DNA from 2 places in the Nonomuraea sp. ZG12 genome. Region 2 is predicted to be linked to the other one. Evidence: riboswitches for the same ligand, from Rfam matches in the RefSeq annotation. Region 2 holds a riboswitch; the other holds the start of a gene.
What was found. Region 2 has a riboswitch for cyclic di-AMP ahead of ACTMTF_RS39030 (C40 family peptidase). Riboswitches for the same ligand answer to the same signal wherever they lie in the genome.

Region 1 (3,643 bases), on a different contig from region 2:
ACGGCTTTCCGGGAGGTCTCTCAGGAGAGTTTCGCCGCCTGCGGCTTGCCGTGCTCCTCGAACAGTTCCCGCAGCTGGCGAGGGTCGTACGCGGTCGCGAGCGACAGGGTCAGCAGGAGCCGCGCCCTGCGCCTGCTGGAACCGCTGCGGCGAGGGGGTGCCCCTCATTCTTCGAGAAACGGCCGTCCAGGTAAGTCACGCCCACCGGTGATCCGGGAGGAGAGGCCTCCCTACCTCCGGATGGCTACGCTGGTCGGGTGACCCTCGAACTCCCATACGACGAAGTACCGGCAGATCCCGAGCAGCGCAGGCCGTGGTTGAGGAAGATCGCGTGGTGGGTGGCCACGGTCTTCGCCGGCGGCTTCGCGATCGCACAGGGCCTCACCAGCGGCGTGGTGGCCTCCGTCGCCGTCCTGCTGTTCTTCGCGTTGCCCGACATCGCCCGCGTGATCAGGCTGCGTAAGACCACCCTGCTGTACCGCGCGGTGCACGAGCCGTGGGTGCCGCTCGTGTTCGTGATCGTCTACTCCCTCAGCCCGCTGTTCTGGGCGCCGCTGTTCACCGCCGGGCTCGGCTGGCTCACCCGGTCCCTCCTCATCCGGGCCCTCCGCTACGGACTGCCCCGGCTGCTCTGAGCGGCGCACCGGTCCGGGCCCCGCTGTCCGTACGACGCGGCGGGCGGTCGCGTACACCGTCCGCGCGCCGCGCTTCAGGAGCTCCGCGGCGAACCGGCGGCCGATGCCGCGGTTGGCGCCGGTGCGAGGGCGATCTGGTCGGTGATGTCCCTGCGGAAGCGTTCCTCCTCATGCGCAACCGCTCGTCACGTGCGACGCGGCTACGCTGATAGTTGACGTTGACGTCAAGGGCAGGTCGGCACCGAAGGAGATCATCGTGCGCATCGGGGATGTGGCGAGCCGCGCCGGAGTGAGCACCAGGGCCTTGCGGTACTACGAGGAGCAGGGCCTGCTCGATCCTGAGCGCACGGCGAGCGGGCAGCGCAGCTACCCCGAGTCCGCGGTCCAGCGGGTCCGCCTCATCCAGCATTTCTACGCCGCGGGGTTGCCGAGCCGGACCATCCTGCACGTGCTGCCCTGCGTCGACGCCGGCACCGCGACGCCCGAGGTCCTCGACGTCCTGTCCGTCGAGCGCGACCGCATCGCGGCGAAGATGGCCGAGCTGGAGCATGCTCTCGCCCAGCTGGACCGGGTGATCGATTTCGCCCGGCACCCGGATCACTGCTCCGCCCCCCGTACACGGGGTGCGACCCCCTCGTGGGCGGGCGATCATAACAATTCTTGACCGATTTATACCCGTTTGCTACGTTTGGGGCTTGCGAGCGGCGGTCCCGTACATGCGGCCGTTGCTGTTCATTGCCCGGACCGTGCCTTCGCGCGGCCGCCTAATCCGCCGTCAGGCGGAGCCGGGGACCCACTTTCTGGGGTGAATCAGCGCATATCCGCGCTGTAGGGCACTTCCACGCCCGAACCCGTCAGCTAACCCGGTAGGCGGTATGGAAGCTAGGAGCTAGCCTTTTTCATGCGTCTCACCAACCGGCTCAGCCATGCCCTGCTCGGCCTCGCCGTCGCCACCGGCGCCCTGACCGTCGGCGCCGGTGCCGCGCAGGCCGCCTCGCCGGCCGCCACTGCCGTCACCGCCGACGCCACGGCCGCCACCCAGACCCGATCCCCCGTCACAGACGCTCCCGCCGTGCTCGGCAGCGCCGCGTACCTGATGGACGCGGAGAGCGGCGAGGTGCGCTTCAGCAAGGAGGCCGACCTGCGCCGGCCGGTCGCCAGCATCACCAAGGCGATGACCGCCTACACCGTGCTCAAGCAGGCCAAGCCGACGGACAAGGTCAAGATCACCGCTGCGGACGTCCGGTACGGCGCCCAGGGCGGGGCGTCGGTGGCCTACCTGCGCGCGGGTGACGTCCTCACCGTCGAGGACCTGCTGTACGGGCTGATGCTGCCTTCGGGGGCCGACGCGGCGCACGCGCTCGCCCGCGCTTACGGGCCGGGCGTGAAGACGTTCGTCGCCGAGATGAACGCCACCGCCCGCGAGCTCGGCATGAACGACACCATGTACGTCAACGCCGACGGCATGCCGTACCAGGGCGGCGGCTACTCCACCGCCCGTGACCAGGCGATGCTCGCCAAGGCGCTGCTGGACGACGAGACCCTCAGGACGGTCACCTCGACCCGCTACCACTCGGTCAGCGCCACGTCCGAGCACGGCTCGTACAGCTGGAAGAACACCAACCGGCTGCTCGGCAACCCGGGCGTCCTCGGCGTGAAGACCGGCTACACCCGGGCCGCGGGCTACACCCTCGCCTTCGCGGCCGAGCACGACGGCGACCGTCTCATCGGCGTGCTCCTCGGCGAGACCGACTCCAGCCGCCGCTTCGAGACCGCGCAGGCCCTGCTGGACTGGGCGGCGGCCGCCGACGACCGATGAGCCCGGCACGCGGTCCTAGAGCCACCGGGGCAGCTCCGGCGCCGGTCGGCCGCCGAGGCCGGTGACGCCGTCCGTCCCCCGGCCGGAGAGGTATGCCGCGAGGCCGGCGAGGGTGCCGGTCACCGGGGTGGAGCCGCCGGCGCCCGCGGTGGACCACTCGCCGTCGTGGTCGGTGGCCGTGACGGTGAGGGCGGGTCCGTCACCGGCGCCGGACCGTTTGGCGGTGATGTCGCCGATCAAGGCGGCGAGGAAGTCGGCCGGGAGGGCGTCGAAGCCCACGCCCGTGCCCAGGTCGACCGCGTGGACCATGACCTCACGGGCCCGCATCCAGGGGATCTCGCCGGCCGGGACGGTGCGGCCCTGGGCGGTGCGGACCTGACGGGCCCACTGCCGCTCGTCCAGCTCGGCGAGCCGCTCCTGAAGCGTGCCGGCGGACCGCGTGGCCCAGGCGCGCAGCTCGGCCGCCGGCCGGGCGGCACCCGCCTCGATGTCGGCGTCACGCTGCGCCGGGGAGGCGTACATCGGCGTCTCCTCCCCGGTGCGCGCCCACTGGGCCAAGTTGACCAGCGCGTCGGCGTTGGCGGCGACGTGGGCCAGCAGGTGCCCGCCGGTCCAGCCGTCGAGCGCCGTCCGCCGGAGCAGCCGGTCGTCCGGCAGGGTGTCCAGGGCGCCGAAGAAGATCTCGGTGCCCTGGGCCGTCCAGCGCAGGCTGTCGGCGCGGCTCCTGCCCGCGGCCATCAGGCCACCGACTCGGCGACGGCCTTGGCCTCGGACCGGCCCAGTCCGGTGATCTCGGTGGTCAGGACGCTGCCGTCGGCGAGGTACCGGGCGGGCTTCCGGGCGTGCCCGACCCCGCCGGGGGTGCCGGTGGCGATGACGTCACCCGGGCTGAGCGTGACGATCGTGGAGACGTAGCGCACCAGGTCGACGGGGTCGAACACGAGGTCCGAGGTGTCGGCTCGCTGCACGGTCTCGCCGTCGACGGATCCGGTCAGGGTGAGCGACGGCCGGGTGCCGCCGGGCAGTTCGTCGGGGGTGACCAGGTACGGGCCGAACGGCGTGCTGCCTTCCCAGGTCTTGCCCTGCAACCACATCGCCGAGCGGTACTGCCAGTCGCGCATGGTGACGTCGTTGAACAGGGCGAACCCGGCGATGGCCGCGACGGCGTCGGTCTCGCCGGCGCGCCGCA
Region 2 (3,643 bases):
AGGAGGAGGTACTGGATGAGCCCCGCAAGGAAGGAGGAGGCGCCCACGAAGCCGCTCGTGGCGCCGGTGACCGAGCTGTAGCTCGCGACGAACAGGGCGGTGATGACGAGGGACACCAGGAAGGAGATGATGCCGAAGATGACGCCGTCGATGAGACGGGCCACCAGGCGCTGCCACCACTCCGCCAGCGGCGCCGGAGCGCCGGGCGGCTGCACCCCGACCGGCGTGCCGTACGCCTGTCCATAGGGCTGCTGGCCGTAGCCGGCCTGCGGCGCCGGCTGCCCGTAGCCCTGCTGGCCGTACTGCGGCTGCTGACCGTACTGGGGCTGCTGTGCGTAGCCCTGCTGGCCGTAAGCCTGCTGCTGCCCGTAGTCCGGCTGAGAGGCCGGCTGCTGGCCATAGTCAGGCTGCCCGTACTGCGGTTGCTGACCATAACCCTGCTGCCCAGAAGACGGCTGCTGGCCATAGCCCTGCTGCTGCCCGTAAGCCTGCTGCCCCGAAGGCGGCTGCTGACCGTAGCCTTGCTGCTGCCCGTAGTCAGGCTGCTGCTGGCCATAGTCGGGCTGCTGCTGGCCGTAGCCCTGCTGCTGTCCATAGCCCTGCTGCTGGCCGTAATCCGGCTGGGGCTGCTGTGCGTAGCCCTGCTGGCCGTAAGCCTGCTGCTGCTGCCCATAGTCCGGCTGAGAGGCCGGCTGCTGGCCATAGTCGGGCTGCCCATACTGCGGCTGCTGACCATAACCCTGCTGCCCAGAAGACGGCTGCTGGCCGTAGGCCTGCTGCTGCCCGTAACCCTGCTGACCCGACGGCGGCTGCTGGCCGTAGCCCTGCTGCTGCCCGTAGTCGGGCTGCTGCTGGCCATAGCCCTGCTGCCCGTACTGCGGCTGCTGGCCGTAGCCCTGCTGCTGCTGTTGCCCGTACTGGGGCTGCTGGCCATAGGCGTCGTCGGCCCGGTAGCCGACGATGGTCACGTCGGGGTCGGGCTCGCCCTGCTGGCGTCCCGTGTTCTGCCCGTATTCAGGATGTCCGTACGGCGGGTTGTCGCCGGAGTTGTCCTGAGGATACGGCGGCTGTCCTGTGCTCACCGTGTCACCTCGCTTCGAGTGCGCATGTGGCACGTGTCAGGGCACATGCCTGTCCTGGCCCAAGGTATCGACATAGGTATCAACAATCACCTTTCCTGTCAGTCAAGGACCTCGTCACCCGATGCCAGGTGGAGCAGCATACGCGTGTTGCCCAGGGTGTTCGGCTTGACGTGCTCCAGGTCCAGGAACTCGGCCACGCCTTCGTCGTAGGAGGCCAGCAGCTCTGCATAGACCTCAGGTGAGACCGGGGTGCCCTGGATGATACGGAACCCGTGCCGGGCGAAGAAATCGACCTCGAAGGTGAGGCAGAAAACGCGCTGCAGCTCCAGCTTCCTGGCGGTGCCGAGGAGAGCCGAGACGATCCGGTGGCCGATGCCCAGGCCCCGGGCCTCCGGGTGGACGGCGACCGTGCGGATCTCCGCCAGGTCCTCCCAGAGCACGTGCAGGGCGCCGCAGCCGACGACCTCGCCGCCGCGCTCGGCCACCCAGAACTCCTGTACGTCTTCGTACAGGGTGACGGTCGCCTTCTCCAGCAGCCGATGTCCGGCGCCGGCATAGGTGTCGACCAGGAGCTTGATGGTCCGGACGTCCGGGGTCCTGGCGCGCCGGACGACGACCTCTGTCTCTGGGACCGTGAGTTCGGCGACCTGCTCCATGGACATCCAGCGTACAGATGTCATTACGGCTCAGCCCTAACTCTCACCTCTGCCCCATCCTGTGACCTCTCGTGTTCGGGTGAGCACGCTCGGATTTGCACGGTTCCTACAGTCCCATCCCCCGACGAACCTAGGGCAAAGGGGACATAAATCCTTTTCTGTACGGGGTGCCACGAGATCACCTTGTGACCCTTCGGTTGTGAAACCTCTACAGACTCTGCAGTTCCGGTTGAGCAGGAACCTGGAGTGCATTAGTGTCCAGCGACGATGTCCCCCGCGATTCTCGTACGGGACGCGCCCAATCCCCGCAGGGGAGCCGGGGAACCACAAGTGGTGCCCGCACAGCACCACCAGGGGTGAATCCGAGTTTCGGCTCGGTAGGGCTGCTTCCGGCCCGAACCCGTCAGCTAACCCGGTAGGCGTCGATGGAAGGAGCTCGGTCGGTGAAGCGCAGCGGGACCAAGGAGAAACGGGTCCTCCGGCTCGGCGTTGTCGGCGTGACGGTCGCCGCCCTGCTCATGGCCGGCCCGCCCGGCTCCGCCGCCGCCGACCCGAAGCCCTCGCTCAAGCAGCTCTCCAAGCAGGTCGAGGAGATGCACGTCGAGATCGAGACGCTGACCGAGAACTACAACGGGCAGCGCGAGAAGCTCAAGGCGGCCCAGAAGTCCGCGCAGAGCGCCAAGAGGACGCTGGCCGTCAGTGAGGCCGAGCTGACCGCCAAGCGCTCCAAGGCGATGGTGCTCGCGCAGAACGAGTACATCACCGGCGGGCTCGGCAACGCCCTGACCTTCGCCGGTTCGATGGACCCCGAGAACTATCTCGACCGGGCCGCCACCACCTACGCGCTCCAGCAGCAGCAGGGCGAGGAGGTGGTCCAGCTCACCAAGGCCATGAAGGCGGCCGAGCGGGCCAGAGCGGGCGCCAAGGCGCGGATCGACGAGGTGACGGAGATCGTCAAGGATCTCGACACCAAGCGCGACAAGATCGTCAAGATGGTCGCCAAGGTGGAGAGCAGCCTCTTCAAGCGCGCGCTCGGCGAGGCCGGCCGCCCGGGCACCCCCGCCACCCGCGTCAGCCTGCCCATCCCCGGCTCCGGCAAGGCCGCGCAGGCCGCGCAATGGGCGCTCACCCAGCAGCTCAAGCCCTACATCTGGGGCGCCGAAGGCCCACGCGGCTACGACTGCTCGGGCCTGGTGATGGCGGCCTACCAGCGCGTGGGGATCTCGCTGCCGCACTACACCGGTGACCAGTGGACCGCCGGCAGGCACATCCCCAAGGAGGAGCTGCGCCCCGGCGACCTGGTCTTCTTCTACAGCGACCTGCACCACGTGGGCATCTATCTGGGCGGCGGCATGATGGTGCACGCGCCGCGGACCGGTGACGTGGTACGCATCGCGTCGCTCGACCGGCGCCCCTACGCCGGAGCCGTGCGCATCGCTGACTAGATCACCTAGCGCTGGATCGCCTCACGCTGGATCACCTCGCGGGCTAGATCAGCTGTCGGCGTGCCGCCCAGGCCACCGCCTCGATCGCGGTGGCCACGCCGATGCGGTCACAGATCCCCCGCAGTCTTCGGCGCACCGTCCGCCCGCTGATGTCCAAGCGCCGTCCCACCCGATCCACCGTTACCCCCTTGGCGAGCTCGGCCAGCAATGCCAGATCGGCATGGCTGAGCTCAACGCCTTCAGTGAGCACATTCATCGGGAGCCCTCCCTCCCACCAACAGCACGACTCGGAGACGTCATTGATCCGAGCGAGGCTGCTCGTCCCGCCAGACGGTAAACGCATGCGGGAAAGGTCGTCAAGCACGAGATCGGCATGACTCGACGCGCCTCGCCGCAGCTGAAGTACTCGCTATATGTCGGCAAATATCGGGGCGCAATGATCGCGGTGGTGACACCTGCA

Region 1: linked by a shared signal. The riboswitch ahead of ACTMTF_RS06105 (D-alanyl-D-alanine carboxypeptidase family protein) and the one ahead of ACTMTF_RS39030 (C40 family peptidase) in region 2 are both predicted to bind cyclic di-AMP.

The regions. Positions count from the first base shown of each region.
Region 1 covers NZ_JBQHCW010000001.1:1,307,843-1,311,485, reverse strand. The annotation lists gene ACTMTF_RS06115 (hypothetical protein) at 258-635, shown strand; gene ACTMTF_RS06110 (MerR family transcriptional regulator) at 892-1,299, shown strand; cyclic di-AMP (ydaO/yuaA leader) riboswitch at 1,387-1,523, shown strand; gene ACTMTF_RS06105 (D-alanyl-D-alanine carboxypeptidase family protein) at 1,537-2,454, shown strand; gene ACTMTF_RS06100 (maleylpyruvate isomerase family mycothiol-dependent enzyme) at 2,470-3,192, opposite strand; gene ACTMTF_RS06095 (fumarylacetoacetate hydrolase family protein) at 3,192-3,643, opposite strand, start outside.
Region 2 covers NZ_JBQHCW010000023.1:91,311-94,953, forward strand. The annotation lists gene ACTMTF_RS39020 (RDD family protein) at 1-1,082, opposite strand, end outside; gene ACTMTF_RS39025 (amino-acid N-acetyltransferase) at 1,181-1,738, opposite strand; cyclic di-AMP (ydaO/yuaA leader) riboswitch at 2,024-2,175, shown strand; gene ACTMTF_RS39030 (C40 family peptidase) at 2,182-3,183, shown strand; gene ACTMTF_RS39035 (LuxR C-terminal-related transcriptional regulator) at 3,227-3,439, opposite strand.